DNA from 2 places in the Paenibacillus sp. G2S3 genome. Region 2 is predicted to be linked to the other one. Evidence: riboswitches for the same ligand, from Rfam matches in the RefSeq annotation. Region 2 holds a riboswitch; the other holds the start of a gene.
The links. A riboswitch is a leader RNA that binds a small molecule or an ion and turns the genes downstream of it on or off. The one in region 2 is predicted to bind cyclic di-GMP.
Positions count from the first base shown of each region.

Region 1: it holds a riboswitch for cyclic di-GMP, as region 2 does, so the genes downstream of both, QNH28_RS20555 (thiamine pyrophosphate-binding protein) here and QNH28_RS28790 (NPCBM/NEW2 domain-containing protein) in region 2, are expected to answer to the same signal.

Region 1 covers NZ_CP126095.1:4,668,782-4,673,001, reverse strand. The annotation lists gene QNH28_RS20555 (thiamine pyrophosphate-binding protein) at 1-1,515, opposite strand, end outside; cyclic di-GMP riboswitch class I at 1,644-1,738, opposite strand; gene QNH28_RS20550 (methyl-accepting chemotaxis protein) at 1,929-3,179, opposite strand; gene QNH28_RS20545 (helix-turn-helix transcriptional regulator) at 3,302-4,220, opposite strand, start outside.
Region 2 covers NZ_CP126095.1:6,513,782-6,518,001, forward strand. The annotation lists gene QNH28_RS28790 (NPCBM/NEW2 domain-containing protein) at 1-2,575, opposite strand, end outside; cyclic di-GMP riboswitch class I at 2,833-2,919, opposite strand; gene QNH28_RS28795 (hypothetical protein) at 3,077-3,643, opposite strand; gene QNH28_RS28800 (EAL domain-containing protein) at 3,758-4,220, opposite strand, start outside.

The sequences.
Region 1 (4,220 bases), 1.8 Mb from region 2:
CGCTGTCTCACATTTGTAACCCGTAGCACCTAGTGATTCTGCGAATTTCGCAGCGTCCATAGGGACTTCGTAGATCGTTCCGTCAATACGTCCTGTAGTTTTTTCCATACCTTTTAGAGCCATATCTAGCTGTTTATTATTAACAACAATGAATATGACAGGAATATTCTTGCAGACAGCAGCGTTAATCTCTGCCCCTAGCATCATAAAGCAGCCGTCTCCTGTAATACAGAAGATCGTTTCTTCTGGAGCAGCAACCTTTGCACCAATCGCCATCCCGATGGAATTACCCATACAAGCAAAGTAAGCATCGAAAACAAAACTGCCAGGTTTCTTAACCTTGTACCATTTGGCAGCATGGAAACCGTGGCTACCATCATCAACAAAGACTGTGCTGTTATAGGGAATCAAATCACTCATCGTACTCAAGACCGATGCAAGTGAAAGGTTTGGTAAAATCGGAAGCTCTTCGGTATAACCGGGATTTGTTGGTGCTTCGCGTTTTGTGATGTTGTTCGTGTCAATGTTATTAAGATAGCAAACTAGATTGTCGCGTAGATCTCCAGTCACAGGAATCGTTTTAGAGAACAATATTTTTCCGACAAAAGTCGGATCGCTATCAAACTGAATTAATGTTGCAGGATGATTTTCCCTTTTAAGATTACAAATAGTCATATCACTTAAACGTGAGCCGAGAACGATAAATAGATCACTTTGATTCAGCAAGTCATCCCCATGGGAACAACCGCCTACTCCAATTGGACCGTGATAGAGTGGATGATCCCAAGTTATAGCCCCTTTACCACCTGGAGATGTAACTACAGGAATATTAAATGTTTCCGCTAATTGAATTAGCTCACTATGTGCTCCTGAACGGTTAACGCCTTTACCAGCGATAATGATTGGATTCTTTGAGTTATTTATAGCATCAAGTACACGGTCGATATTAGCGTGGCTAACAAGTGATTCGCGTTCAGGGATTACAATATTACATTCCTCTAGCAATTCCGTTTGCACATCAAAGGGAATACAAAGGTGAACTGGACCACGATTACCGCTCAAAGCAATGGATATGGCATGATTAAAGATTGTGCTAAAGTGATCTCCACGTTCAATAAGCTTGCTATATAAGGTGGCAGGTCTAAACATATCAGCTAAATCAGCTAGAAAAGAGGTAGAGTCCTGACATTGGGGAATACCAAGCTCTTTGATAGATTGATGGCCAGTAATAAATAGGACAGGTAGGTTGTTAGCCTTAGCATGTGCTGCTGCAGTTAATAGGTTTGTTCCACCAGGACCTGAAGTACCAAATGCTACACCTAGTTTTCCAGTTTTCAGCGCATACCCAGCTGCTTCGAAGCCGGAACTGGACTCATGTCTCCCAGGAATAAATTCAATACCGTAATCTACCATTTTAAGAACGATAGGACAAATGGATTTGCCAATAATACCAAAGGAATGGGTAACACCTAGGTTCCGTAGTGCTTCCGACATGTAATCTGCGACTGTCTTCAAAAAAATACACCTCACAAGTTGATTGTTATTTTGAAATTAAACATTAGAAAACCTGTGCTCTGAAATAGGGCACAGGTTGGAAGCATAAATCGCCATAGAGACTGAACAATAGTCCAGTCGTCTTGGTTTTCAGCAACCTGGCTGTCATGGCCTCAGATTAAAATGAGGCTGTAGATCCATGGTTTTGCGTCATCCTCTTTCGAAGATTTTGCCAATATTAATTTTAAAATTTATAAGAAGAATTTTCCTTTACAATATATTCCTAGAGATACTTTGTCAATATATTCTTGCAAATTAACTCGAATTTTGACGAAATTCTTGTCCAACCTATGAAATAATAAATATAAAAAAACTGCTCCTAAGAAAAAACTTAGGGGCAGTTTTTGGATTTGTTTATACGATTTGTTATTTACTTAAAATTTGAAAATGTGGATCGTTTTCTGTAGATTGAATACAGCCTGAGTCATTTTCTCAGTTTCTTCTGCGACGGACTGCAGGGCATTAATTTGTTCATTCATAGCGGCCGATACTTCTTCGGTGCCGGCAGCGGTTTGCTGCGTGATCGCAGAGATATTCTCTATTGCACTTGAAATTTTCAAGGCACTTTCTAACATCAGATCACTTTCAGAAGAGAAGGAAGAAATCTGTTCAGTAATATATTGCACACTTTGCACAATTTGAGCAAAGATATGAGCAGATTGAGTGATCATCTCATTCTGTACCTGTACGACTTCTTCGTTGATAGCGATATTGTCAATCGCTTGTTTAATATCAGTTTCAATGCTCCGAACTAAACCGAAGACTTCCTTCGTTGAAGCCGTTGATTCCTCAGCAAGCTTACGAACCTCCTGTGCGACTACAGCAAATCCTCGACCATGTTCTCCGGCACGTGCTGCTTCGATGGAAGCATTCAGCGATAAGAGGTTGGTCTGCTCTGCGATCTCTGTGATGGTTTTGGTGATCATCGTAATTCCTCGAGCGTTATGAGAAAGGGCTTCGATAGTATCCGCTACTTTTTGAGTAGCCTGAATATTTTTACGCATGCCTTCAGCTTGAGTATCAACGGATTGTCGTCCTTGTTCAACTAGTTCTAATGTATGTATTGAACGTCTGTTCATTTCTTTCGTTGAGTTCGTATAATTGGATACCTTATTCTCAATATCTTTAATAGATTCTGTCATTTCAGCGATATCTGTAGATATTTCATTTGCACCCAGAGCTAGCTCGTTGGATGAAGAGGCTACCTGTGCCATGACAATTTTCAAATTCTGATTCTTATCTTCGATTCCGCGGCTTGCATCCATGACTTGGCGAGTAATTTGCGAAGCTTCTGTCAGAATCTTCTTGAGCTTGTCAATCATAGTATTAAAGGAACGACTTACATCCCCCATAGACCCGTTCTCATCGGCCCTACTAGTAAAATCCCCTTTTGAAATACTATGAGACACATTCGCGATGTCATCAAAAGAAGATGTAAGCGTTCTCTCGATAAAGCGGGCAACGGGAAAAGTTAAGGCAGCTAGAACAACTACTAGAACAATACCCAAAATAATGTTGCCTAAGATCATAAAAGTAACTAAAACAGGAATAGCAAATAATGCGGCAACGAGGTAACATCCGGCAACAATTCTTTGTTTTAACGGAAGTTTATGCATCCAGTTCATTGGTATAATGTCCTCCTTATTAATATTATGTATTGGTGTTATTATATGGGATTTAAAGGTGATTGGTCTATAGTAAGAACTGACATAAATCATCATTAAATAGTAGTTCTTTAGAATTATTGTCAAAAATCCTCATATATAGCGTGAATTGTTGCGATAGCAGACCTTACCATCTCTAAAAGTTCTTGTGGTGCAAGAACAATAACTGAGGGACTAAAGGATAGGGTGATTCGGCAGGCCGATTCGATCGTATTAAATTCAGCATCTACGTTCACCCACTCTGCATCTCTAGATGGTTCTAGCAAATGGAGAGTGACAAATCTTTCCCGCTGCAATTCTTTTAACACAGAAGCTCTAACCCTTAGTTTTGCCGGGTACTTTGGCAGCGCTGCTTTAAAGGCCGTGGTGGACTCTTCCCAGTAACGCTTTAAATCAAAATTGTTAGGCCTGTTGAACCATTCATGGGTTTCCTCAACGTTAACTAATCTGGACACACGAAAGGTCCGTAGCTCATTCTCGCTTTTGGCCACAACATACCATACTCCTCGTTTTGCAACTAATCCAAGAGGTTCAATCATACGGACCTTAGTCTCGTCGTTCCTAAGATAAGTGATTTTTACTTTGCGGTCATCCCAAAGAGCTCCCTGCAGGACAGAAAGGAATGGATATGTCTCATCGGAAGGATGCCAACTGGCACCGTCAATATGAATGCGCTCGCTAAGGTAATTTGCTGGGTTGCTAGTTCGATGTGAGGAAGCCGCCTCCAGTTTGAGAACAGCTGAAGAGAAGTCATCCTGTATTCCCAGATCCTTCATTATTGAGGAGTCAGCGGACAGAAGCAGCGAACCAATCTCTTGTGGCTTCATGCCCGTTAGGGAGGTACGGTACCCTTCTGTAAGCATCCAGCCACCTTCACGCCCGCGTTCAGCTAAAATGGGTATCCCTGAAGCACTTAATGCTTCCATATCTCTAAACACAGTTCGTTCTGACACTTCGAGTGTTTCGGCCAGTTCGCGAGAAGTCATTTTTCCACGGTTTTGC
Region 2 (4,220 bases):
TCTTGGTTTCTGTAACCCCTTCGTTCTTCACTTCATATACCACTTCGTAGTCACCTTTTTGCGTTACATCGACGGTATTCGCTTTCAGGGTGACATTAGCAGTAATATCATTCCCTTGATAGTTAGTCGCTTTTACATAGTTCATCGGATCAAAGGGTTGATTTAGCTTTAACGTAATTTGATCTTCAACAGACAGCGCTGGCTTAAAGGCTTTAACCTGTACTGGCTTCAGTGGGTTCAGCTTCTTATCATAGCCAACAATCTTGTACGTATAATTGATGCTGCTGTCTACACTCTTGTCCACGAACTGATCAGTGCCTGTAAACCCTACTAACTTATCGTCTCTATACACTTCATATCCTAAGAAATCTTTCTTAAGATCCTTATTCATACTGAAGCTTAAGGTGTTTGATTTAGCAGTAGCGTTAGGCGTGATATTAACCTTAATCGCAACATTCTTATCTGCTATTCCTGTTCCCTCATAATGAACCACTGAATTGTTTAAATACCATAGCTTTTTCGGTGCTGGGTATTTAGCTAATTTCTCTTTCGTTTCAGGATTCACAGTGAAGCCATGTCTGGCAAAATAGCTACTTAAGTCTAACCCCAGCACTTCAGAGGAGAACTCCACCAAATACTGCTGCTTGGAATTGTCACCGTTCGGAAGGGAGACCTTCCGCTCGCGGTACATCCTTGTCAATTCTGTCCAGTATCCCGGATGCGCCAACTCCAACTGCCAATAGGCTCCCAGCTGAGCAAATAAGCCCTGCTGATTCATAACCACTTTATTTTCTTGGATCACATATTTATAAATATCACTTTCAAAAGGAATACGAGTATCCATCGAGTCCGCATGGACTGACATCAGCATAGACACCATATTATTGGTTACTTCGCCATATTCTCGTTCACCCATAGCCAAGCGATGCCCAATTTCATGATTCAATCCCCAGCCTGGATAGACTTTGTTAAAATCACCTAACATTGTCCCCACGGTTCCAAGTTGGATCCCTGTATGATCTCCCGCTGCATACATCGCACCATAAGGCTGCATCAATCGAATATTCTCACGAATTAGCTTGGCATCATGAATCACACTACTGCCATCCAAGCCATAGAAGTCAAAGATCGTCTTCATCCAAGTATCATAGCCGGTTACGGTGCCCAGCGGATCATTTCCTTCTGTAATAAACTTGTTATAAGCTTCTGTCGCAGTTCCTGTGAAAATAACATGCTCGCTGACCATTTCCACCACATCGATGAGCTTGCGATCTTGAACATTCGGATGCGCAGCTTTATCTTCATCTAATTTTTGCTTGTAGGTGGTTAGGAAGGCTTTAAATTGTTCAGGATCCATGGTCTTGGTCATCATAGGGATCTTTGTGAACCCTTCGAATCGGATCAGTGGTGCCTTCCCTTGTTCCTCAGCTGTATAGGGATTGACGATATACACTGTACCGCCCTTAGTCACTTCATGTGCATAATAACTATTCGTCGCAAATTCAGGAACGGTTATTGTGTTTTTACCTGGACGCAATTTCACGCTGCTAGCCCAAACGTTCCAAGCCGCCTCTTGTTGGGAAAATACTAAAGAAGGCAATTTATCGCTCGAAGCAGCATCTACATACACATTGATCGTATCTCCAGGCATTGCAACGAGCCCCGTAGGCTGGTTGTTCGTACCGAAACCAATTCTCAGGTTTTCTTGCGCATGCTTTTTCATATCACCACGTTGTTCGGCCTCAATAATGGTGCCTTCGGTTTGAACCTCTCCATTCACTAGCTTCTTAGCCAAATCCAAAGAATCTTTAAGGATGGGATAGAGCGGATGTACTTTTGCCGCTTCTTCTAATTGATTGATCGCTTCGACGCTATTATAAGCAGGAACAACCGCACTCATCGTTCCATCTGTAAACAAGCTTTTCATCTTAGCGGATACGGTATCCTCTTTATAAAAAGAAAATTCAGCCGCACTCGCCCAATCTTGGTTAGCTTTTTTGAAGACAAATTTAAGTCTCTTGAAGGCTGTGGGTGCAAACTGAATCTCTACAACGTCACCTGCTCCGCCTTTATATTCTCCAGAGGATACTAGCGTATAATCTCCTGCATCCGTAGTTGAGCCATAAATATCAAATTCCTGAGCAAACCCCTTCCCCTTTGCACTGGATTGTCTTGCAGCGTATACGATTCTATTTAATTCAGTGGACTCATTGAAAACAAAGACAACCTCATTCGTGAACGTTGAACTGTTCGGTTTGCCCGTTTCCCAATGCGTACTCATATCGCCATCAATAGCCTTAGCTATAGGTGAACCTGAGTAGTTGCCACCGTTATTTGTGATGGACTTAATATTCGCAGGATTCATTCTAAAAACATCATTATAAGCGCTTAGGATAGCCTTGCCGTACAGATCAAACGGAATAACTGACGCATTGCTTAATAGCTCAGCCTTGCTTTGTACTACAGTCTTCACTACACTTACCTTGCTTACATCACTTGCTAAAGCATAACCTGCCTCACTCGAAAAACTGGCTAACATGGCTGCCGATGTAGCGATCGCAATCATTTTTTTCATCTTTTCTACCCCCCAGATGTATTATGAATCTCTTCCAAGCCTAAAATGGGCACAAAAAAAACTACCCCAAAAGAGTAGCTTGATTGCGTATAAAGTCGCCTAAAAATTAAGACTTAATTTTTATTAAACCTTAACAAGCATAAACGCCTTCGGCGTCCTTATAAGGACGATAAGGGTTTAAGCGAGAAATATAAGAGATTAAGTATAGGTGCATAACTTAACCTTTCTTATATTTTAACAAAAAGCGTTACACACTCTTTGGCAGCTGGCTGACAATAGTTATGATAACCTTAGTCCCTATAGCTTTGCGTCCCTACATTTCCATAGGTTTGCCTATGAAGTTTCGAATACATTACAAAGAGTAACATAACGCCACATCTGATCGCATGATTAATTGGTATGAAATCCGAATAGGTAATTGCAATTAATTTTTCTATCGTGATAGATATTATTTATTAACTATCCCAGACTACGAGTGATACTTTTGGACTGGTTAGCCTTTTAATCTCCCGATCCAAACAAACGCCGGAACCAATTCCACACATCGCCCGTGATGGGAATTAACCCGAAGCCATGCTCGCCAACTGCGATTAGACCATATGCCCATTGGCCAATAGCTACTGCTCCCCCAGCAATCCGTCCTATGGCTACCGCCCCAAATGCCGTATCACCTATGGCGACAGCTCCCAACGCTTTTTCGGCTATTGCGATCGCTCCTACAGCCACTCCTGCAATCGCAATTGCTCCCACGGCGAAGCCAAGCCAGCTAAGTGCTATTGCCCCGATGGCTAACCACATCCCCAGTGATATTGCACCCACAGACAGAACACCGACGCTTACCGCACCTATGGATATCAGGCCAACAGCTATATCTCCAATGGCAATTAATCCAACGGCCGTCTTCACTTGTGGTTTGCTTCCGTGACCAAACCCCTGACCAGAGTATCGACCTAAATTGCTACGAATGCTTACGACTGGAAATGAAGGAGACGGCCACTGATAATCAATTTCTCGCCCATCTAACCCTCTCGAATCCGCCCAGCGTGTGATGTATTTATGCCAATTCATATCCATCCCGTCCCCCTTCTCAATTACCTAAATTGTACAGCCCTGGGGTTCACCTGTAATCAGACTCTGACCTGAAATCATCTCATCCTCTAGACGGAGATATACTCATTAGGATCACTGTTTGGGAATAGGGTCAGGCTTTCCAAATAAATATCCCTGAAACAACTGATAACCACTCTGCTTAAGCCATTCAAAATCCTCTCTAAACTCCACACCTTCTGCTAAGGGAACAGATTGGATCTCTAAAGCCTTTTCTAAAAATTGTTTAGCTATTTTCTGTTTGTTCGGATCGCTGGACACACCCTGAACATATTTCATATCCAGCTTCATGTAATGGGGTTTAAGCTCCAATAACATCTCGATCGTGCTGAAGCCTTCGCCAACATCATCTAAAGCGTATTCAAATCCCCGATCCTTGTAATATGTCAAAATCGATTTCAAATGAGCGAGATCATCGACTTTCTCCGTCTCAACAACTTCAAAGACAAAAAGAGAGGGATCGACGCCTAATTGATTGGCCAATTCAACCGTTGATCGTAAGCAAAACTCTGGAGCGTAAATCGACGTTGGGATAAAA